3 regions of the Actinosynnema sp. NPDC020468 genome follow, and region 1 is predicted to be linked to each of the others. Evidence: riboswitches for the same ligand, from Rfam matches in the RefSeq annotation. Region 1 holds a riboswitch; each other region holds the start of a gene.

The links. A riboswitch is a leader RNA that binds a small molecule or an ion and turns the genes downstream of it on or off. The one in region 1 is predicted to bind cobalamin.
Region 2: linked by a shared signal. The riboswitch ahead of AB0G50_RS10495 (CbtB-domain containing protein) and the one ahead of AB0G50_RS22215 (prenyltransferase/squalene oxidase repeat-containing protein) in region 1 are both predicted to bind cobalamin.
Region 3: linked by a shared signal. The riboswitch ahead of metE (5-methyltetrahydropteroyltriglutamate--homocysteine S-methyltransferase) and the one ahead of AB0G50_RS22215 (prenyltransferase/squalene oxidase repeat-containing protein) in region 1 are both predicted to bind cobalamin.

What each region holds. Positions count from the first base shown of each region.
Region 1 covers NZ_JBFAEO010000031.1:23,334-31,572, forward strand. Annotated here, with positions in the region: gene AB0G50_RS22200 (energy-coupling factor transporter transmembrane protein EcfT) at 1-678, opposite strand, end outside; gene AB0G50_RS22205 (hypothetical protein) at 675-1,505, opposite strand; gene AB0G50_RS22210 (hypothetical protein) at 1,502-1,936, opposite strand; gene AB0G50_RS22215 (prenyltransferase/squalene oxidase repeat-containing protein) at 1,933-3,246, opposite strand; cobalamin riboswitch at 3,331-3,469, opposite strand; gene AB0G50_RS22220 (cytochrome P450) at 3,545-4,804, shown strand; gene AB0G50_RS22225 (cobalamin-binding protein) at 4,814-5,698, opposite strand; gene AB0G50_RS22230 (4-hydroxybenzoate 3-monooxygenase) at 5,736-6,890, opposite strand; gene AB0G50_RS22235 (IclR family transcriptional regulator) at 6,940-7,686, opposite strand; gene AB0G50_RS22240 (siderophore-interacting protein) at 7,760-8,239, opposite strand, start outside.
Region 2 covers NZ_JBFAEO010000010.1:115,199-123,437, forward strand. Annotated here, with positions in the region: gene AB0G50_RS10480 (GNAT family N-acetyltransferase) at 1-693, shown strand, start outside; gene AB0G50_RS10485 (LysE family transporter) at 853-1,455, opposite strand; gene AB0G50_RS10490 ((2Fe-2S)-binding protein) at 1,474-2,139, shown strand; cobalamin riboswitch at 2,174-2,365, shown strand; gene AB0G50_RS10495 (CbtB-domain containing protein) at 2,396-2,581, shown strand; gene AB0G50_RS10500 (CbtA family protein) at 2,595-3,344, shown strand; gene AB0G50_RS10505 (HAD family phosphatase) at 3,333-3,995, opposite strand; gene AB0G50_RS10510 (PAC2 family protein) at 4,230-5,126, shown strand; gene AB0G50_RS10515 (MFS transporter) at 5,465-6,625, shown strand; gene AB0G50_RS10520 (GAF domain-containing sensor histidine kinase) at 6,832-8,025, shown strand; gene AB0G50_RS10525 (MFS transporter) at 7,979-8,239, opposite strand, start outside.
Region 3 covers NZ_JBFAEO010000056.1:103-5,929, reverse strand. Annotated here, with positions in the region: gene AB0G50_RS30445 (hypothetical protein) at 1-1,330, shown strand, start outside; gene AB0G50_RS30440 (SgcJ/EcaC family oxidoreductase) at 1,337-1,714, opposite strand; gene AB0G50_RS30435 (helix-turn-helix transcriptional regulator) at 1,724-2,329, opposite strand; gene AB0G50_RS30430 (hypothetical protein) at 2,436-3,221, shown strand; cobalamin riboswitch at 3,265-3,487, shown strand; gene metE (5-methyltetrahydropteroyltriglutamate--homocysteine S-methyltransferase) at 3,607-5,827, shown strand, end outside.

The DNA.
Region 1 (8,239 bases):
CACCCTGGTCGACCTCGGCACGCCCGCGGTCCGGCCGTACCCGCGCGAGTCCATCGCCGCCGCCAGCACCAGCGACCGCTCGAACGCGTCCTCCAGCACCGGCACCATCAGCACCCGCACCGCCCGGACCCCGCGCACCGCGTCACCCCGCAGCGCCCGCGCCCGCCGCACCGCGCCGGCGCTCGCGACCAGCTGCGGCGCCACCGTCAACCCGACCACCACCGCCACGCTCACCTCGTACAGCGCGGCCGGCAGCGACCGCAGCAGCCGCTTGGCGTTGGCCAGCGCGTTCGCCGCGCCGACGCAGCACAGCAGGGTGGCGAGCTGAAGTCCTTGGCACAGCGCGAAAACCAGGCCCTCGGCGGTGACCGGGCCGCCCAGCCGGATGCCCGCGGCCCAGTCCGGCAGCGGCACGCGGGGCAGCACGAACAGCGTCGTCGCGCCCTCCATGCCGCCCAGCAGCACATGGAACACCACCCGGATCGCGATCACCACCAGCCCGAACCGCAGGAAAACCCCGTAGGCGCTCGCCCACGGGGTGTCCTGGCGGCACAGCACGGCGACGAACCCGGCCACCGCGATCACCAGGCCGAGCAGCACCGGGTTCGTGGTGCGCGAGGCGACGGCCGCCAGTGCCACCGCCCACAGCCACCACGCGCCGGGGTGCAGCCTGCTCACCCGGCCGCCTTGCGCCGCCGTGCGACCAGGAACGCGACGCCGCCCAGCACCGCGATCACCGCCAGGCCGACCACCAGCCCGACGGGGCTGCCCCGGGTCGCGGTCGGCTCGACCGCCACCGAGGTGGCCGACGGACCGGCCGCGCTCGAGGACACCGAGGACTCCGACGCTGCGGACGACCCCGAGGACTGGGCCGACGCGGAGGTCGACGACAGCGCGACCGACGAGCCCGTCGTGGTGACCGCGGTGGTGGTCGTGGTCGCCGCGGGTTGGCCGGGTTGACCCGGTTGTGCGGGTTGACCCGGTTGACCCGGTGCGGTGAGCGCCGGTTGACCCGGCTGCTGCGGGGTGGGTTTCGGCTGTGTGGGCTGCGGAGCGGGCTGGGTCGGACGCGGGGGAGCGGGCGGCGCGATGCCGGGTTGCTCGCCCGAGCCGAACGCCCAGCCCTCGACCGAGCCCGCCGGCGGGTCGTACGAGCCCGCGCCCAGGTCGCTGTAGCTCCAGGAGCCGCCGGGCGGTGCGTGCCAGTACGACCAGTACGCCGTCGCCGGTGAGGCGTTGACGCACGGGTCGGCCGCGGGCTTGGCGTTGATCCGGCACACGAAACCCGGCTGGCGGGAGGCGAACGTGTAGCCGAAGCCCGCCGCCTGCATGGCGGCCAACCCGGTCGCCGGGTCGCCCGCCGCGCACCCCGTCTGCACGCCGCCGCCCAGCGACCGGTAGTCCACCACCACCGTCACCCCGGAGCAGTCGGCCGCGTGCGCCGCCGGGGCGGTCGGCCCCAGCAGCGCGCCGACGACCAGTGCGAGCCCTAACGCCCGTCTCACGGAGCCGTCGACGGGGCCTGGCCCGAGCCGAACGCCCACCCTTCGACACTGCCGGGAGCGGGGTCGTACCCGGCCGCGCCGGACGTGCTGTAGGTCCACGTGCCGCCGGGCTGGGCGTGCCAGTAGGACCAGTACGCGGTGGCCGGGGCGCCGTTGCACGGGTTGGGCAGCGCGTTGATCCGGCACACGAAACCGGGCTGCCGCGGCACGAACGCGTAGCTGAAGCCCGCGCCGGTCAACGCGGTCAGCCCGCTGGTGGGGTTGCCCGGCGCGCACTGGGTGGACACGCCGCCGCCCAGCGCGCCGTTGTCGACCACCACCGTGACACCGGACGTGCCGGCGCACGCGGCGGCCCGCGCGGCGGGGGAGACCGCCACCTGCAACCCGACCGCGGCCAGCACCGCGGTCACCACCGACAGGGTCTTCCTCATCGCCTGCGCTCCTTAGCCGTCGTGAACCTCTTGCGGGCCAACACCGTCGTGAGCACGCCCGCGAGCAGCAGCAGCGTCCCGAGCCACAGCGCGGGCGCGACGTCCACGCCGGTGTAGGCGAGGGTGCTGCCGGTGCCGCCGTACACCACCGGTGCCACCTCGTCCGTGGTGGTGGTCGTGGTGTCCTCCGCCGACGTCGTCGTGGGGTCGGTGGTGGTCGTGCCCGGATCCGCGGTCGTCGTGGCAGTGGTGGTGGACGTGGGTGTCGTCGTGGACGTGGTGGTCTGGCAGTCCGGCGCCGGCGCGGGTCCGGCGTCGCCCTCGGGGGACAGGTCGGCGAAGTTCACGCCCACCAGGCCGGTGATCGCCTGCGGGGTCGCGCGCACCGCGCCGGCCGGGGTGAACGCGGTCGCGTCGTAGGGGATCGCGCCCCGCCGGTCGGCCTCGCCCGAGCACCCGACCTGCAACCCGGTCAGGTACTCCCCGGCCTTGGTCGCGGCGTCGGACCGGCCACCCGCGCGCAACGCCTGCGCGGCCAGGCCGGTGCTGTTCGCGTTCACCGTCCCGGTGGGCGGCGTGCCGGAGAACCCGCCGTCGGCGGTCTGCTTCGCCACCAACCAGTCCAGGGCCTTGGTCGCGGCCTCGGTCCGGCCGGCCTTGAGCAGCGCCTGCACGACCATGCCGGTCGAGTCGACGTCGGACTTGCACTCGGCGAGGCCCGGGTAGAGCGGGAAACCGCCGTCCGGGCACGCGGAGCCGGCGAGGAAGTCGACCGCCTTCGCGGGCGCGCCGCCCGCCCCGGTCAGCACGAGCACCGCGAACGCCTGGCCGAAGTTGTTGGACGTGTCCTCGTAGTCGGACTTGTCCCGGTACCGACCGGTGCCCGGGTCCAGCAGCGCGCCCAGCCGGGTGATCAGGTCGACGCCGCCGAACGCCCTGGGGTCCTTGCCCTGCGCCTGCGCGGCGAGCGCCAGCTTCGCGATCGGGGCCGGGTACTCGCCACCCTCGCCGTCGGTGACGTACCCCTCGATCACGTCGGGCTTCGCCAGCCACGCGATCATCTTGTCCGAGTTGTCCCGGGCGACACCGGCCGCGTCGAACGCGAACAGCGCGTCGATGGTGAGACCCTGGTCGTCGAAGCCGTCGCGCTGGAGGCGTTCGCCGTCGAGCAGTTGGCGGGCGAGCCACCCGGCGGCGGCCTTCTCGGGGGAGGTGGTGGTCGGCGTCCGGGCCGAGGCGTGGCTGGCGGGCACGGCGACGAGCGTCGCGAGAGCCGCGGCCAGGACGGCGGCGGTCCGTCTGAACGACATGGTCGACCTTTCCGGGTGCGGGCACGACCGAACCCGGACAGCACGAGGCCGCCGCCGGGCTCCGTGCCGTGGTCCTCGACGGCGTTGTGGAGCGCTGCGCGCGGCGGGTGTTCGGGCTCGTCCCAGCGGGACCTACCGTTGCGGGTCAGCGCCGGATTCCCACCGGCTTCCCCCGTCCACGCGCGATTGCCGATCATTTGTCACCCGGGTTGTCGTGTCAATCCGCCTGTAGCGCGATGCTGCTCACCCTGGTGGAGGGCTACCGTCGATCAACGAAAATGGACAAGTGAGGTGTCGGATGACGACTCTCGCCTCGGTGCGCGACGGTCTGGTGGCCTGGGTCGCACGGCGATCGGTCACCAGGTGGGTCATGGGTCGCATCGGTTCGCGAGCCCTGTCGCTGCTCCCGGACGCGGCGTTGGTGCCCTTGCGCCGGGACGGCGTCGAGCCCGCCGCGGCGATGGAGCGGCTGCGGCTGACCGGTCCGGTGCACCGCCTGCCGGTGCCGTTCGGGGTGCGGGTGTGGCTCGTGACGGGGCGGCCGGAGGCCAAGGCGGTGCTCGCGGACACCGACGCCTTCAGCAACGACTACGCCCGGCTCGGCGCGGCGGTCGGCCGGATCGAGCAGGCGCCCGGCGGCCTCGGGTTCGCCGACCCGCCCGACCACACCCGGCTGCGCAAGCTGCTGACGCCGGAGTTCACCATGCGGCGGCTGTCGCGGCTGGTGCCGCGGATCGACCAGATCGTGACCGAGCGGCTCGACGCCATGGAGGCCGCCGACGGGCCGGTCGACCTGGTCGCGGAGTTCGCGCTGCCGATCCCGTCGCTGACCATCTGCGAGCTGCTGGGTGTGCCGTACGCGGACCGGGCGCGGTTCCAGGAGTTGGCGGCGGCGCGGTTCGACCTGTTCGGCGGTGCGACGTCGGCGCTGGGCGCGATCTCCGAGTCGCTGGAGTACATGCGCGAGATCGTGCGGCGGGAACGGCTCGACCCGGGCGACGGGTTGATCGGCATGATCATCCGCGAGCACGGCGACGCGGTCGGCGACGAGGAGCTGGCCGGGCTCGCCGACGGCGTGCTGACCGGCGGGTTCGACACCACGGCGAGCATGCTGGCGCTGGGCGCGGTCGTGCTGATGGGCGACCCGGCGGCGCGCGCGGCGATGAAGGACGACGACGCCGCGGTCGGCCCGCTGGTCGAGGAGCTGCTGCGGCACCTGAGCGTGGTGCAGGTGGCGTTCCCGCGGTTCGCCCGGCACGACCTGGAGATCGCGGGCACCGGGATCAAGGAGGGCGACGTCGTCGTGGTGTCGCTCAGCGCGGCCGACCGCGCCGAGGCCGCCGCGTTCGACCCGACCCGACCGCCGTCGGCGCACCTGGCGTTCGGCCACGGCGCGCACCGGTGCGTCGGCGCCGAACTGGCCCGCATGGAACTCCGCGCCGCCTACCCCGCCCTGCTCCGCCGCTTCCCGAACCTCCGCCTCACCGACGACCGGCCGACCTTCCGCACCGCCTCGATCGTGCACGGCGTCGACCGGCTCCTGGTGCACACCGACTGACGGCCGGGTCTAGCCGGTGCGCACCCGCCGGGCCTCGGCGCGGGTGACCGGCGTCGGCGGCCGCACGCCGTGCAGGACGTGGGCCAGGACTTCGGCTCCCCGAACCACGCGTGGCCCCGGCCGGTTGTAGTAGGAGGGTCCGTCCAGGATCCAGACCTCCGCGTCCGCGGTCGACAGCGGCAGCACGGCGAGTTCGGCCTCGGTGCGCTCCGGCGGGAAGCCGCACGGCAGCAGCAGCACGACGTCGGGCCGGGCCGCCACGACCGCGTCCCACCCGATCGGGGAGGTGTGCTCGCCGGCCGAGGCCAGCAGCGGCTCGCCGCCCGCGCACGCGATCTGCTCCGGCACCCAGTGGCCCGCGGGCCACACCGGGTCCAGCCACTCGATCGCGGCCACCCGGGGCCGGGGTCGGTCCGCGACCGACGCGCGCACTGCGGCCAACCGCGACCGCAGCGCCGCCTCCTCGCGTTCCGCCACGTCCGGCACCCCCAGCGCCGCGCCCACCTCGCGCAGGCAGCCGAGCACCTCGTCCAGCGTCCGCGGCTCCAGCGACAGCACGCGCGGCCCGACGTCCATCACCCGCACCGCCTCCGACACCCGCCGGTAGGACAGCGCGCACACCTCGCACAGGTCCTGCGTCAGCACGAGGTCCGGTCGCGCGGCGGCGACCAGGTCGCCGTCGAGCCCGTACAGCGACGACCCGCGGTGCACCGCCGAGTCGATCTCCCGACTGGTCATCCGGTCGTGGTCGACCGACGAGGAGGTCACCACCGGCACGTCCGCCACCGACTCCGGCCAGTCGCACTCGTGCGTCCGCCCGACCAGCGAGTCCGCGAACCCCAGCACGGCCACCAGGTCGGTCGCGGCGGGCAGCAGGGACACGATGCGCGTCATGCACCGCACCCTAGGCCGCCGCGACCCGGCGCCGGACCTAGTGCGGCAGGCCCACGTAGTTCTCCGCGAGGCTGGTCGCCGCCGCCGCGGACGAGCACACGTACTCCAGCTGGGACAGCTGGAGCGGCCGGTCGAGCGGGTCGGGGGAGGTGTGCAGCATCGCGGTCATCCACCACGCGAAGTGCGTGCTCCGCCAGACCCGGCGCAGGGCGCGCTCCTCGTAGCCGTCGAGCAGGTCCGTGCGGCCGGAGGCGAAGAACTCGGCCAGCGCGGGCGCCAGCACCGCCACGTCGGCCACCGCGAGGTTCAGCCCCTTCGCGCCCGTCGGCGGCACGATGTGCGCCGCGTCGCCCACCAGGAACAGGGCGCCGTGGCGCATCGGGGTGCTCACGAAGCTGCGCATCGGCGTGATGCCCTTGTCCAGCACCGGACCGGCGCGCAGTTCCCACCCCGGCAGGCCCAGCCGGGTGGCGAGCGCGGACCAGACGCGGTCGTCGGGCCAGTCCTCGATCCGCTCGCCCGGGTCGACCTGGAGGTAGAGCCTGCTCCGGGTGGTCGACCGCATGCTGTGCAGGGCGAACCCGTCCGGGTGCCACGCGTAGATCAGCTCGTCGGTGGACGGCGGCACGTCGGCGAGGATCCCCAGCCACGCGTACGGGTAGTCCCGTTCCCAGGTGGTCCGCAGCGGCGCGGGGATCGACTCGCGGGAGACGCCGTGGAACCCGTCCGCGCCCACCACGATCGAGCAGGTGATCCGGCGCGGTGTGCCGGAGGAGTCCACGAACGACACCGACGGCGTCGGCCCGGTGACGTCGTGCACGGCGGTGTCGGACACCGAGAAGTGCACCTCCTCCTCGCGGGCCGCGAGCAGTTCCTTGACCACCTCGGTCTGGCCGTGGATCCACACCGACCGGCCGGTGAGCGCGCGGAAGTCGATCCGGCGCCGTTCGCCGGGCCACTGGAGGTGCACGCCGTCGTGCCGCAACCCGTCGGCGCGCAGCCGGGTGCCCACGCCCGCCTCCACGAGCAGGTCCGCGGTGCCCTGCTCCAGCACCCCGGCCCGGATCCGGGCCTCCACGTGGGCGCGGGAGCGGTTCTCCACGACGATCGAGTCCACGCCGCGCAGCGAGAGCAGGCGGGAGAGGAGCAGTCCGGCGGGGCCGGCGCCGATGATGGCGACCTGGGTGCGCATGACCCGAGCGAAGCCCGGATCCCACCCGGGCAGAAGGCCTGGTGTCCACTCAGTGGAAGGCGCGGCCGATCCCGCCCGCCGCGACCCGCAGCGACGCCACGTGCCGGACCGGGTCCCGGCGCAGTCCGGTCACCAGTCCCAGCGCGGCCACCACGGCGCCCTCGGCGTCGAACACCGGCACCGCGACCGAGCAGGTGCCCAGCGACATCTCCTGCACGGTCCGGGAGTAGCCGCGCCCGCGCACCCCGGCGAGGTCCCGGGCGAGTCGACCGGGTTCCACGATCGTGTGAGCAGTCACGCGCTCTGCGGAATTGATGACTTCAGTGCGGACCGACTCCGGCGCCCAGGCCAGCAGCACCTTGCCGACACCGGTCGCGTGCAACGGCAACCGCCCGCCGGGACGGCTCACCACGGGCACCGACGCGCGCCCGTGCAGCCGCTCGACGTACAGCGCGGCGGTGCCGTCGCGCACGGCCAGGTGGACGTTCTCCCTGGTCGCCTCGTACAGGTCCTGGAGGAAGGGCAGGGCGACCTCGCGCAGCCCGCCCTGCACCCTGGCCAGCAGTCCCAGCTCCCACAGCTTGCGGCCCACCACCAGCCGCCGGTCGGGAAGCCGTTCCAGCACCCGGTGGTCGACCAGGTCGGCGGTCATCCGGTGCACCGTCGTGGCGGCCAACCCGGTCCGGCGCACGAGTTCGGCCTGGGTCACCCCGTCGCGCCGCCCCTCGAACGCCCCGAGCAGGTCGATCACCCCGTCCAGCACGCCGCGGCCGGGTCGCGAGGTCCGTCCGGCCATGACCGCCCCCTGATCTTCCCAGTGGTGTCTATTCCTTCAGTGTTGACCGAATATCAACACTTTCGAGAACACCTCACCAATCCAACCGCTCCTGGGCCTCCGCGAGGTCCTCCGGCGTCGGCGCGTCGTCCTGGGTCAGCGCGCGCCGCCAGTACCCGGCGAACTCGACCTGCCGCTTGGGCAGTCCGCGCTCGTCCACCAGGTGCCGGCGCAGCGCGCGGACGGTCGCCGACTCGCCCGCCACCCAGGCCGCGCCCGCGCCCTCGGGCAGCAGGGCCGCGCGCACCGCGTCGAGCAGGAGCCCGCCGACGCCGGGGGTCGGCCGGTGGACCCACCGCGTGGTGAGCGCGGCGGGGGAGGACAGCGGCAGCTCCTCGCCGGCGTCGCGCACCTCGGCGAAGACGAACGCGGGCACGTCGGCGGGCAGGGTTTCCAGGATCGAGGCGATGGCGGGCAGCGCGGTCTCGTCGCCCGCGAACAGGTGCCAGTCGCCCCGGGGCAGCGGCCGGGCGTAGACCTTGGACGGGCCGTAGCGGCCGATCACGTCGCCCGG
Region 2 (8,239 bases), on a different contig from region 1:
CCGGCCATGGCGTCGTTGCAGGCGGGTGAGCAGGAGCGGGCGGATCTGTTCATGCCGCACTCGGCGGGGTTGTGGCGGTGGCTGGTCGAGCGCGCGGGCAGCACCGAGTGGGTGGTCGAGCGGGCCGGCGTGCCGGTGGCCACCGGGCGCACGACGCCTCCCGAGGAGGGGGTGCGGTTGTGCGAGCAGGCGGCGGTGGACGTCGACGCGGCACGGGCGCTGCTCGTGCTGTCCGAGGCGGCCGAGGTGACCGAGCGGCCGGACACGGTGGCGGGTGACGCGGTCGAGCCGTTCCTGGCGCCGGCGGCGGAGCAGGCCGAGTCGTACTACGTGCGGGTGGCCGATCCGGTGGCGTTGTTCGACCGGTTGCGGCCGGTGTTCGGGGCGCGGTTGCGGGACGCGGGGTTCGACGCGGGCGAGGTGCTGGTGTCGTTCTTCCGGTCGCACCTGCGGATGCCGTTCGCGGACGGGGTGGTCGGGCCGGTCGTCGCCGGTGGCCGGATGCAGGGTCCGGGTGCCGAGGGCGGTGCGGGCGTGGCTCCGGACATGGTGGCGGCGCTGCTGTACGGGCCGTGGGGCATGAAGGGGTTGCAGGCGCGGTTCGCCGACGTCTACCCCGGGCCGAAGGCGGACCTGATGTACGCGCTGTTCCCGCCGGTGCGGGCCGACCTGATGACGTTCTACATGCCGTGACCGACCGCCGCGCGTGATCGACTCGGTCACGTGACCGGAGCCGACGCGACCGAGTCGATCAGCCGGGCGGTGGTGTCGGCCGGTCGAGGTTCGTCCTCGAGGTTCGGCTTCGAGGTTCGTCTTCGGGGTTCGGCTTGTTCGGCTTCGGGTGGGCGTGGGTCAGGTGCCGTAGGTGGCGAACTCGAGGCCCAGGGCCGCGCCGGCGAGGATCAGGAGTGCGCCGGCGGCGGTCAGAGTGCGGCGGTAGGTCGGGTCGCTCAGTCGGCGGCGGGCTCGGGAGACCAGGGCGGCGACGATGACCTTGCCGCCGACGAGGGTCAGGTAGAAGCCGAGCAGGAGGGCGATTCCGGACGCGGGCGACTGGCGCCAGGTGGTGACGGTCAGCGGGCCGAGGGCCGTTGCCCACGCCACCCACGGGTGCGGGTTGAGGATGTTGATCAAGGCCGCGCGGTGGAGGGGGATGCGGGGCGCGTCGCCGGACAACGTGGCGGTGCGGGCTTCGCGGATGGTCTGCACGCCGCTCCACACCACGAACACCGCGCCGACGACGCCGATGACGGCCAGGGCTCGGGCCGGGAGTCGGTCCAGCACGAGGAGGGTGATCGCGACCACCACCGAGTCCGACAGCAGCGGGGCGCAGGCGGCCAGGGCGCCGGCGCGCCAGCCCGAGCGCAGGGCCGAGGTCACGACCAGGACCAACAGGGGGCCGGGGCTGATGCTCGCGGCCAACCCGAGGGCCAGCCCCAACCCCAGGGCGTTCACGACGGGCAGACTAGTCGGGTGTCCGACTACGCCCGCGTGCTGGCCGCGCTCCGCCGCGTCCGGGGTTTGAGCCCGTTCTTCGCCCTCGACGTCGGTCGGCCGGACGACGGGTGGCGGGCCGGAACCGAACTGCTCGACGGGCCGGCGCTCGGGGAGACCGTCGGGCGGATCGGCGAGCGGTACCGGGCCGGTGAGGCACGGGTGGCGGCGTCGTTGTTCTTCCTCGGGTACTCGGCGCGGTTGACGTGTCCGGTGGTCGCGGCGCACGCGGTGGGCGAGGCGGTGCCGGACATCCGGCCGGACAACGTGTGGTGGCACTACGGGCCGGAGGGGTTCCGGGTCAGGTTGCGGGAACCGGTGGGTGGGACGGCGACCGTCGCCGAGTCGTTGGCGCCGGTCGTGGCCGCGCTGCGGCGGGTCGTCCCGGTGGCCGAGGGACTGCTGTGGGGCAACGCCGCGTCGTCCATGGCGGGTGCGCTGCGCACGGTCGCGCGCAGCGGTGAGCGGACCGCCGAGGAGTGCGTGGACCTGGGCGAACGGCTGTTGGGCGAGCACCCGTTCGCCGGGTCCGGCGAGTTCGTGCCGTTCCCCGGCGAGGTGGCGTTCCGGCGGCGCAGTTGCTGCCTCTACTACCGCCTCGACGGCGGTGGCACGTGCGGGGACTGCCCGCTTCCGCCGAGGTGAGGTGCGTGACAACTCGTCCGGCCGGTTGTGCGCAGTGGTCCGGGAGATCTACGGTCACCTGCGCCGCAGTGGACGGGAAGCCGGTGTGAATCCGGCGCGGTCCTCGCCACTGTGACCGGGGAGCCGACCCGCCGAGAACGTCACTGGCCGCACGGTGCGGCTGGGAAGACGCGGGCACGGCGTCGATCCGGGAGTCAGGAGACCGGCTGCGGCACGTGTTGTTGTTGACCTTCCACGAGGTATGGAGGAGGCCGTCATGACGAGCCCCGCACTCCCCTTGACCGTTCCCATCCCGAAATGGGCCTACGCGGTGGCGCTCGTCGCGCTGTTCGTCGCGTGGGTCGTCCTCCAGGAGAACGGGATCGCGCTCGGCCAAGCGGCCGAGACCGTCCACGAGTTCTTCCACGACGGGCGCCACGCGCTCGGCGTCCCCTGCCACTAGGGGCTGGGACGCCTTGAGCACTTACAAGAGCTTCCTGCTGCGCGGAATCGCGGCGGGAGGCGTTGCCGGCCTGCTCGCCGGACTCGTCGGTCTGATCGTCGTCGAGGTTCCGATCAAGGCCGCGCTCGCCATCGAGGAGGCGCGCGCGGCGACGGAACCCGCCGAAGAGGCAGGTCACGAGCACGCCGAGATGTTCGGCCGCGGCACCCAGCTGCTCGGTGGCGTGCTCGCCGCCGTGGTCGTCGGCCTGGCCGTCGGCGCGCTGTTCGCGACCGCCTACGCGGGGTCGCGACGCTGGTTCGTCAACCGCACCCCGTTCAGCCGCAGCGTCACCCTGGCGCTGGCCGTGTACGGGGCGGCGGCCGTGCTGCCCGCGATCAAGTACCCGGCGAACCCGCCCGCGGTGGGCAACCCGGACACCGTGGACTACCGCACGGTGCTCTACCTGGGCGTGATCGCGGCCGGTCTGCTGCTGGTGTTCGCGGCGAGCTTCCTCGCCTCGAGGCTGGCACACCTGCCGCAGCCGATCTCGTCCACGATCGTCACGGTGGCCGTGGTGATCGGCGTGGTCCTGATCCTGGTGCTGTTCCCGGCGCCGCCGGATCCGGTGCCCGCCGACATGCCGAGCGACGTGCTGTGGGACTTCCGCGTCGCGTCGCTGTTCGAGACCGCCGCGCTGTGGCTCGGACTCGGCGTGGTGTTCGGCCTCCTGATCGACCCCGCGACGAGGAACGCGCAGGTCAAGCAGGTGTCAACGGTCTAGCAGCCCGGCGAGCGTCGCGCGGTCGACCCCTTCGAGGGTTTCCCGGAACACGCGGCGCTCGCCTTCGGGCACCGGCACGTCGCACGGCACCACGAGCACCGTGCAGCCTGCCGCGACGGCCGAGCGCACGCCGGTGGGCGAGTCCTCCACGGCGACGCAGCGCGTCGGGTCGACGCCCAGCGACCGGGCCGCCCTGAGGTACGGCTCGGGCAGCGGCTTGTTCAGCCCGTCCACCTCGTCGCCGCACACGGTGATGTCGAACAGGTGACGCCCGATCGTGTCCAGGGCGACCTCGGTCAGCCCGCGCTCGGTGGAGGTGACCAGCGCCATCGGGATCCCGGAGTCGCGGACCGCGCGCAACGCCTCGGGGGCGCCCGGCCGCCACGGCAGCCCGGCGCGGAACACCTCCTCGGTGCGGCGCTTGATCCACTCCCCGCCGTCGCGCAGGTCCGCGTCGGTCGGTTCCACGCCGACCTCGGCGAACAGCAGGGTCATGGTCGTCAGCGTGTTGGAGCCGACCATGGCCTGCCTGGTGGCGTGCGACAACGTGCCGCCGAGCTTCTCGGTGAACTCCCGCAGCGGGATGTCCCAGAGCTTCTCCGAGTCCAGCAACGTGCCGTCCATGTCCCACAGCACGGCTTCGAGGCCCACCGCGTCCCCTCCCGATCCGGACGATTCCGCGCGATCGGGCACCAGTCTCCCCTGATCGATCCCGAACCCGGGCACGCGGGCGGCGAAGAACACATCCGCCGAGGGTGAAAACGATGATCGACCGGAAGGTTCGCGCAGTTCGCGGCGGGTGTACCCGGCCCGGCCCCGAGACACGCGCCGACGCGCGCCACGCCTACGGCGTCGGGGGCGCGCCGAGGGTCGTAGTCTGACGCCGTGACCGATCCGGACCAGGCCGCCCAGACACCCTTCGACCCCGCGAAACCGCTCACCAACCCGATCATGGTGGCGGCGTTCGAGGGTTGGAACGATGCGGGCGACGCAGCCAGCACGGCGATCGAGCACCTACAACTCACCTGGGACGCCACGCCGCTGGCCGAGATCGACCCCGACGACTACTACGACTTCCAGGTGACGAGACCGACGGTCCGCATGGTGGACGGAATCACCCGGCGGGTGGAGTTCCCGACCACCCGGCTGTCGGTGTGCCGCCCGCCGGGCTCGTCGACCGACGTCGTGCTGGTGCACGGGATCGAACCGAACATGCGGTGGCGGAAGTTCGCGGCCGAGTTGCTGGAGCACATCGACAACCTGGGCGTCACCACCGTCGTGACCCTGGGCGCGCTGCTGATGGACACCCCGCACACCCGGCCCGTGCCGGTGACCGGCACCGCCTACGACGCGGCGGCGGCCGCGAAGTTCGGGCTGGAGCGGTCCCGCTACGAGGGTCCGACGGGCATCGTGGGCGTGTTCCAGGACCTGTGCGTGCAGGCGGGTGTGCCGGCCATCTCGTTCTGGGCCGCGGTGCCGCACTACGTGTCGCAGCCGCCGTCGCCGAAGGCCACCCTCGCGCTGCTGCACCGCGTGGAGGAGGTGCTCGACGTCGAGGTGCCGCTGGGCGCGCTGCCGGAGCAGGCCGAGGAGTGGGAGCGCACGGTCAGCGAGATGGCTGACGAGGACGAGGACGTGCGCAACTACGTCCGGGCGCTGGAGGAGCGCGGCGACGCGGAGATCGAGATCACCGAGGCCAGCGGCGACGCCATAGCGGCCGAGTTCGAGCGCTACCTGCGCCGCCGCGGCCGGGGACCGGGCCGGGGTCCGACGGGCCTGTAGGCGGCCGCGGCGCGCGTCACACCACCGGATCACGCCGCCGGGGTACCGGAACGCGCCGCGCGCGGGTTCCTCCCGACGGAGGACGACCCGGCGAACCCGGACCACGCGCGCGGGTCCCGGCCTCCGGGGTCCGACCGGCCGCAGGGTCCTCACAGGGGCTCGACGGCGCGCGGGTCCGGCGGGGAAAGCCCCGATCGCACGAGGTCCGGACGGAGAGGCCCGCACGCGCGGAGTCCGGCGGAGCGACTCGGGGCCTGGACGGAGGACCCGGCGGCAGGACACGTGGTCCGGGCAAGGGGACCCGGCAGGGGCGTGGTCCGGACGGAGGTCTCGCGAAGATGTCGGTGGCACGGGGGACGATCGAACCGGGGGCCGGAGGCCACCCCCGACGTCGGATCGCCGTCGCGGCGCTGTACGCGGGTGGCTTCCTCGGGCCGTTCGGCGGCGCGGTCACGTCGTCGGTGCTGCCCGAGATCGGCGGGGACTTCCGGGTGTCGGCCGGGGTGGCCGCCGGATCGTTGACCGCCTACCTGCTGCCGTTCGCGGCGCTCATGGTGGTGTCGGGGGCGTTGGGCGCGCGCTGGGGCGCCCGGCGGACGGTGCTGGTGGCGTACGTGGTGTACGCGCTGGCGTCGGTGCTGTGCGTGGTCGCGTGGACGTTCCCGGTCCTGCTCGCCGGTAGGGCGCTCCAGGGCGCGGCGAACTCGTTCACCACTCCCCTGCTGCTGGCGACCATCGCGGCGGTGACGCCGGCCGAGCGGTTGGGGCGCAGCCTCGGGTTGTTCGCGTCCATGCAGGCGGCCGGGCAGACGACGGCGCCGCTGGTCGGCGGGCTGGCGGCCGAGGTGTCGTGGCGGTGGGCGTTCGCGGGAGCGGCCGTGGTGGCGGTGGGGCTCGCGGTCGGCGGGCTGCCCGCCGACCCGCCGCGCGAACAGCGACCGGGACTGCGGAGCGCGTGGACGTGGCGCACGCTGCGGTTGGCCGGCACCGGGATGGTGGTGTGGGGTTGTCTCGGCGGGTTGTCCTACCTGGTGGCGCTGCGGCTGGGTGACGACTTCGGCCTCACGTCCGGCGAACGCGGGCTGCTGCTGACCGGGTTCGGGGTGGCGGGCATCGCGACCGCGCGGCTCACCGGCTGGTTCGTCGACCACGTCGGTCCGCGCCGGTCGGCCCGGGTCGGCGCGGTGGTGGGCGCGGTGGTGGTGGCGCTGGTGGGCGTGCTGCCGAACCTGGTCGCGGTCGGCGTGCTGTGGGCGGCGGCGGGCGCGTTGTCGCAGGCCGTGGTGGTCGGGTTGAACGCGATCGCGTTGCGCGGCGACACCCCGGGCGGCTCGGTGTCGGTGGTGCAGGCGCTGCGGTTCCTGGGCGCGGCGGTCTCACCGCTCGCGTTCGTGCCGCTCTACCACCTGGACGCGACGGCGGCGTTCCTCGCGCCGGCGGTGGCCACGGCCGTCACCGCGGCGGTGCTGCTCACCCGAAGAGGCCTGCCGACCGGGTGAGGGTCGCCTCCATCGCCCGTCGGGGGTGCCGTCACGCGATGAGCCGGTCCTCGTACTGCACCACGGTGTTCTCGATCCTTGTCGCGAACCCCGTGCGCCGGACGGGGGCGGTTCGGGTGACCGACACGCGTGCGGCGAGCGCAGAGGTTCACTCGAAGCGGTGAAGGCGAACGCTTCCGGGCGTCGACCTGCCGATACTCCCGAGGATGAGCGACGAGTCCTGGAACGCCGAGCCGCACCGCCTCGCCGCGCTGCGCGCGCTGCGGTTGCTCGACACCCCGCGCGAGGAGCGCTTCGACCGGATCACCCGGTTGGCGTGCGACGTGCTGGAGGCGCCGATCGCGCTGGTCACCCTGGTGGACGAGGACCGGCAGTGGTTCAAGTCGTGCGTCGGGCTGACCGCGACCGAAACGCCGCGCAGCGTCTCGGTGTGCTCGTTCGCGATCCGCCAGGACGACGTGTTCGAGGTGCCCGACCTGGCCGCGGACACCCGGTTCCGGGAGTTCCCGGCGGTGCGCGACGAGCGGTTGCGGTTCTACGCGGGTCAGCCGATCAGCGCGCCGTCGGGGCAGCACATCGGCACCCTGTGCGTCATCGACCGCCGGCCGCGCGAGCTGGACGAGCGGCAGCGGCGGTGGTTGGCCGACCTCGGCGCGTGGGTCGAGTTGGAGTGCGCGGTCGTGCAGGCGGCGCTCGCGGCACGGGACGTGGAGCAGGCCAAGCACGACTTCGTCGCCCTGGTCAGCCACGAGCTGCGGACGCCGCTGACCTCGGTGCACGGGTCGCTGGAGCTGTTGGCGACGGGCCGGTTCGGCGCGCTGGAGGAGCAGGCCGAGAAGCTGGTGTCGATCGCGGTGCACAACACCGACCGGCTGGTGCGGTTGGCGAACGACGTGCTGGACCTGTCGAAGGTGCAGAGCGGTCGGCTGCTGCTGTGCCCGACGCCGGTGGAGCTGGACCTGGTGGTGCGCGACGCGGTGGACGCGGTCGAGGGCACGGCCGGGTTGAGCGACGTGCCGCTGGTCGCCCGGTGCGATCCGACGCGGGTGCGGGGTGACGCCGACCGGTTGGTGCAGGTGGTGACGAACCTGCTGGCCAACGCGGTGAAGGTGTCCGGCCCGGGCTCGCCGGTGGAGGTGCGGTGCGGGGTGCGCGGCGCGATGGCGTGGGTGGACGTGGAGGACCACGGCGGTGGCGTGCCCGCCGATCAGGTGGACCGGATCTTCGAGCCGTTCGTGCAGCTGGGCCCGGGTGGCGCGGGGCTCGGGTTGGCCATCACGCGGGGCATCGTGGAGGCGCACGGCGGCGCGGTGGCGGTCAGCTCCCGGCCGGGCGAGGGCAGCACGTTCACCGTCACGCTGCCGGTCGCCGGACCCGCGGTCGACCGACCGTGGTGGTGAGCGCGAGGACGCCGGCGGCCAGGATCACCGCCGCCTGGCCGTCGAGCAGCGCGGACAGTCCGACCACCGGCGTGAGCACGCCCGCCAGGGTCATGCCGAGTGCCTGACCGCCGTCGAACAGGCTCAGGAACGTGGCCGACACCCGGCCTCGGGTGTCGTCCTCGGTGTGCAGTTGGAGGATCGACGCCAGGCCCGCGCCCGCCATCACGCCCGG
Region 3 (5,827 bases), on a different contig from region 1:
CCCGCGGGTGTGGCTCGCGCTGGACGGCGCGGCTCGGCGCAGGTCCTGGTACCCCTCCACGTGGGCCGAGGAGGCCGCCGAGCGGTTCGCCGGTGATCGGCCCGGCGTGCTGGACGTGCTGCTCGCCGCGTGCCACCGCAACGGTTTCGTGCGGGAGGCGGCGGTCGCGGTGATCGCCGAGCGGGAGGACGAGGTGCTGCTGCCGGTGGTGGCCCTCCGCGCGGCGGACTGGGTGCCGCAGGTGCGCGAACGGGCTCGCCCGGTGTGCCGGCGGACCCTCGACCGCGCGCCGACCGCCGCGGTCGGGTTGGCGCCGGTCGCGTTCCTGCTGCGGGACCGGAGGGTGGGCGGGTGGCTCGCCGACGCGCTGGAGGAGTGGTTCCGCGCCGGGCCGCCGGAGGCGTTGGACGCCGGGTTGGCGGCCCGGGATCGGCGGACCAGGCGGGCGGCCCACACGGTCGGGTTGGCGGCGGGACGGCTCGGTCTCGACCGGATGGTGCGCGCGGCGACGACCGACCGGGACCTGCCGATCCGGATCCGGTGCGCGGAGGCGGCGATCCGGGCGGCACGGGCGGTCGGCGACGAGGACGTGCCGCGGCGGTTGCTGGCCGGCGGCACGGCCGCGGTGCGGGCGGAAGCCGTGCGGGCGTTGGGGAACGAGGTCGACGCCGAGGCGGCGCTGGCCGACCGCAGCGGGTTGGTGCGCGCGGTCGCGCAGGCCCTCGTGCGGCGGGCCGGCGTCGACCCGGCCGCCCGGTACCGGGACCTGCTCGCCCGGCGGCCACCGGACCCCGCGGTGATCGCGGGCCTGGGCGACACCGGGTCCCCGGCCGACGCCGACCTGATCCGGCCGTGGTTGGCCCACCCGTCCTCGCGCGGGCGGGCCGAGGCGGTGCGCGCGTTGCGCCGGCTCGGTGTCACGTCGCCGGGCCCGCTCCTGCCGCTGCTCACCGACCCGGTCTCCTCGGTGACCCGCCAGGCGACGCTTTCCCTGCTGCGCCAAGCGGAAGCGCTGGACGAGCGCGAGCTGGGGCGCCTGCTCGACGACCACCACCCGCGCCACGTCCGCACCGCGGCCTACCGCCTGCTCCGGGCGCACGGCCCGTGGACCAGGATCGCCGTGGACCTGCGGCTCGTGACCGACCCCGACCTGCGGGCCGACGCCCGCGGCGACCTCACCGCCTGGCTTGAACGGGACGCCGCGACGACCTACGCCGTGCCGCGGGGTTCGCGCGCGGAGGAGTTGGCCGCGCTGATCACCGCGGCCGAACCCGTCCTCGGTGCCTCCCGGACGCGCGCGCTGCGGTTCCACCTGGGGGCGACGCGCTGACCGGTGTCACGGCCGTGCGGTCTTCCTGGTGTTCTGGAAGGACGCGAACCGCCAGCCGTCCTCCTGGCGCACGGCGGTGAGGGTGATGACGGACGCCTGCTCCGCCCGGCCGCCGTCGGTGATCACCAAGGCCGCGTCCGGTGCCAGGTGACGGATGTCGAGGGTCGAGTCCGCGGTCCCGGTCAGCCGGCTCCCCTTCAGCGGCCCGTCGAAGAGGAACCGGTGGGTGGCCTCGATGGCGGCCCGGCCGGTGTCGCGGGTGCCGAGCCAGGTGATGTAGTCGGCGTCCTGGGTGAACAGCTCGGCGTACGCCGTGGCGTCGCCCGCGTTCCACGCGTCGGTCAGCCGGGTGAGCAGGTCGCGGATCTCGGTGGTGTCGGACATCGGTTCTCCTCAGTCGGTTTCACGGTGGGTGAACAGCCGGGACAGGTCGTCGGGCCAGTCCAGCGCGCCGCTGTCGAGGTCGGCGAGCAGCGCCCGGACCCAGTCCCGCTCCGCGGTCACCCGGGCCAGTTCGTACTCGAGCTCCACCAGCAGCAGTCGAGGCAGCCGCGCCTGGAGGTCGGGCAGCTGCGACCCCATCCCGGCGGCGGCCGCGGTCAGGGTCGAGGCCCGGCTCCGCAACGCCTCGCGCGCGTCGGCGACCGGGAGACAACCCAGGAAGGACAGGGCCGCGGTGAACAGCGTGGTGTCCGGGTCCGGCGTGGCGATCAGCCGGCGGGTGCGGGCACGCAGCTCGGACCGGCCGTCGTCGGTGAGGCGGTACGGGGTGCGCTCCGGCCGGTTGCCCTCCCGGCTGGTGTCCGCCGCGACCACCAGGCCGTCGCGGGTGAGGCGCTCGACGGCGTGGTACATGCTCCGCGGCAGGCCGGTGACGAAGTCCTTGTGGGTGTCGACGATCTGCCGGTGCATGTCGTAGACGTGCCGTTCGCCCTGGGACAGCAGGGCGAGCACGGTCAACCCCACCAGGTCGCGGTCGGTTCTGGGCAACGTGGTCACGGCGCCTCCTCGTGCCGTGAACCGTATAGTGCAGTCCGCACTATGGCAACCTGCCATAGTGGGAAATTCGGGCGCGGCGGAGCCGGGTGCCGGTCAGGATGGCGGTGTGGCGGAAGCGCGGTGGGTCGGTGCGGCCGACGTCGACCAGCACGTGGAGTGGTTGGCGCATGGTGACGCGGGTTCGGGGTGGGTGACCGGCTACGACCGCTCGGGGTGGGAGGACTCGACGTGGGTGCTCCACGCCCTGTGGGAGTGGCCGGTCGACGGTCCGCCGCCGACGCACCACGAGCAGCGGCAACGGTTGTCGGCGCTGGGGTTGGTCGCACCGGTGGTCGTCGGCGGCCTCGACCTCGACGCGGTGACCGTCGCCACCGGGGTGCCGCTGGGGTACGCGGCGGACCCGGGCGCCGGGTGGCGGCGGGTGCGGTGGACGGAGTGGGCGCTGCGCCGGGGTTTCGCGCTGGGCGGCGGCCGGGTCGTGCCGCCCTGCCACCGCTGGTTCCCCGTGGACAGTTGGCCCGCCAACACCAGGCCGCCGACCGAGGGGTCGTTGGACGAGACGAGCCTGCGGGCACTGCTGCGCGTCCTCGCCCGGCACTCGGTCGGCGGCGGCGAGGCGGTCTGCCACGCGTTCTACGGGGCGGCGGTGGTGGACGAGTGGGAGCACCGGGTGGTGCTGACCGGACCGCTCGACGCCGTGCCGGACCTCCTCGAGGGTGACGACGGGAAGGCGGCGACGCCGTCGTGCCTGTGGCCCGCGGACCGGTCCTGGTTCCTCCACACCGACTGGGACCTGTGGGCGACCAGGGTCGGCGGGTCGCGCGGGTTGATCGCGGAACTCCGCGCGGAGCCGGACCTCGAAACGCGGGAGTGGTCCGCGCCCACGGCGTGAACCTGCGGTTTCCCGGTGCGCGGGAGCGCGTCCCACGATGCGTTACGCTGCGACTGCTGGTGGTTCGCGACCTCGGTAACGTCGGAGGCCGCGAGGCAAGAGGGAACCCGGTGCGAGTCCGGGACTGTCCCGCAGCGGTGAACGGGAACGGAAGCCGTCAACGAAGCACTGCGCGCGAGCGTGGGAAGCGACGGCCGGTAGGTGTGCGCCCGCACGGGCGCGCGTGCCCGTGAGTCCGAAGACCTGCCACCGGTCCGCGCGCCCGCCGGGCGCGCGGTGTCCGGAAGCCTCGTGGGAAGGCTTGTGCGGACGCGGCCCCGTGCCGCCCGCGAAGCGTGCCCGCGAAACCTCCGGACTTCACGCACGCTCGCGAGGAGTAGAGCTTGTGACAAGCGGTATCGGCGCCACTGTGCTCGGCTATCCCCGGATCGGACCGCGCCGGGAGCTCAAGCGCGCGGTCGAGGCGTACTGGGCCGGCCGGATCGACCGGGACGCCCTGCTCGCCACCGCCGCCGACCTGCGCGCGGCGACGTGGGCGGAGCTGAGGGACGCCGGGCTCGACTCTGTCCCGTCCAACACGTTCTCCTTCTACGACCAGGTTCTCGACACGGCGTTCCTCGTCGGCGCGGTGCCCGACCGCTACCGGCGCGAGCACGAGGTGGACGCGTACTTCGCGGCGGCACGGGGTGACGCGGACGCGCCGCCGTGGGAGCTGACGAAGTGGTTCGACACCAACTACCACTACCTGGTACCGGAAATCGGTCCGGAGACCACGTTCCGACTGGCCGGCGACAAGCCGCTGGCGGAGTACCGCGAGGCCCGCGCGCTCGGCCTGGAAACCCGTCCGGTGCTGCTCGGTCCGGTCACGTTCCTGGTGCTGGCCAAGGGAATCGACCCGTTGGCGCGGGTGGACGAGCTCGTCGACGTCTACGCCGCACTGCTCGGCGCGCTCGCGGCCGAGGGCGTCGAGTGGGTCCAGCTGGACGAGCCCGCGTTCGCCGCCGACCGCACCGACGCCGACCTGGCGGCGCTGCGCCGGGCCTACACGCGGCTCGCTTCCCTTGCCGCACGGCCGAAACTGCTCGTGACCGGCTACTACGGCAGCCTCGGCCCGGCCCTGTCGGTGCTGGCCGACACGGCCGTCGAGGCGATCGGCGTCGACCTCGTGGCGGGCACCGCCGACGGTCTCGCGGACGTCCCGGGCCTGCGCGGCAAAACCGTGGTGGCGGGCGTCGTCGACGGTCGCAACGTGTGGCGGGCCGACCTGGCCGCGGCACTGGCCGCCGCGGCGGGGTTGCGCGACTCGGCGGCCGAGGTCGTGGTCTCGACCTCCTCGACGTTGCTGCACGTGCCCTACGACCTGGACGCGGAAACCGGGCTGGACGAGGAAGTCCGGTCGCGGTTGGCGTTCGCGCGGCAGAAGGTCCGCGAGGTCGTGCTGCTCGGTCGGGCGCTGCGCGACGGCACGCCGGGGGAGTGGTCGGCCGACACGACCGCGAGCCCGCGCCGGGACGAGCGGATCCGGGCCCGGATCGCGGCGCTGACCGCCGAGGACCGCACCCGCGCGCCGTACGCGGACCGCGCGGCGGCCCAGGAGGCCCGACTCGCCCTGCCGCCGTTGGCGACCACGACCATCGGGTCGTTCCCGCAGACGACGGAGATCCGCGCCGCGCGGGCCGGGCTGAAGTCGGGGACGGTGTCGGCGGAGGAGTACGCCGAGCGGATGCGCGGCGAGATCGCCCGGGTCGTCGCGGTGCAGGAGGACATCGGCTTGGACGTGCTGGTGCACGGCGAGCCCGAGCGCAACGACATGGTGCAGTACTTCGCCGAGCACCTGGACGGGTTCGCCTCGACCGAGCTCGGTTGGGTGCAGTCCTACGGCTCGCGCTGCGTGCGCCCCCCGATCCTGCACGGCGACGTGTCCCGGCCGGAGCCGATCACGGTGCCGTGGGCGACCTACGCGCAGTCGCTGACCGACCGCCCGGTGAAGGGCATGCTGACCGGACCGGTGACGATCCTGGCGTGGTCGTTCGTCCGGGACGACCAGCCGTCCGCCGAGACCGCGGACCAGGTCGCGCTGGCACTGCGGGACGAGGTCGCCGACCTGGAGGCCGCGGGCATCGCGGTGATCCAGGTGGACGAGCCCGCGCTGCGCGAACTGCTGCCGTTGCGCGCGGTCGACCAGCAGGCGTACCTGGAGTGGTCGGTGGGCTCGTTCCGGCTGGCCACGTCGGGCGTGGCGGTGGGGACCCAGGTGCACACCCACCTGTGCTACTCGGAGTTCGGCGAGATCATCGACGCGATCGACGGCCTGGACGCGGACGTCACCACCATCGAGGCCGCCCGGTCCAAAATGGAGGTTCTGGAAGACCTGCGCGCCACCGGTTTCCGACGCGGTGTCGGGCCCGGCGTGTACGACATCCACTCGCCGCGGGTGCCGACCGAGGACGAGGTCGCCGCACTGGTCGAGGCCGCCGCGCGGGCGGTGCCGGGCAACCGGTTGTGGGTCAACCCGGACTGCGGCCTGAAAACCCGCGGCTACGCGGAGGTCGAACCCGCCCTGCGCAACCTGGTCGCCGCCGCGCGCCGGGTCCGCGACTCCCTCT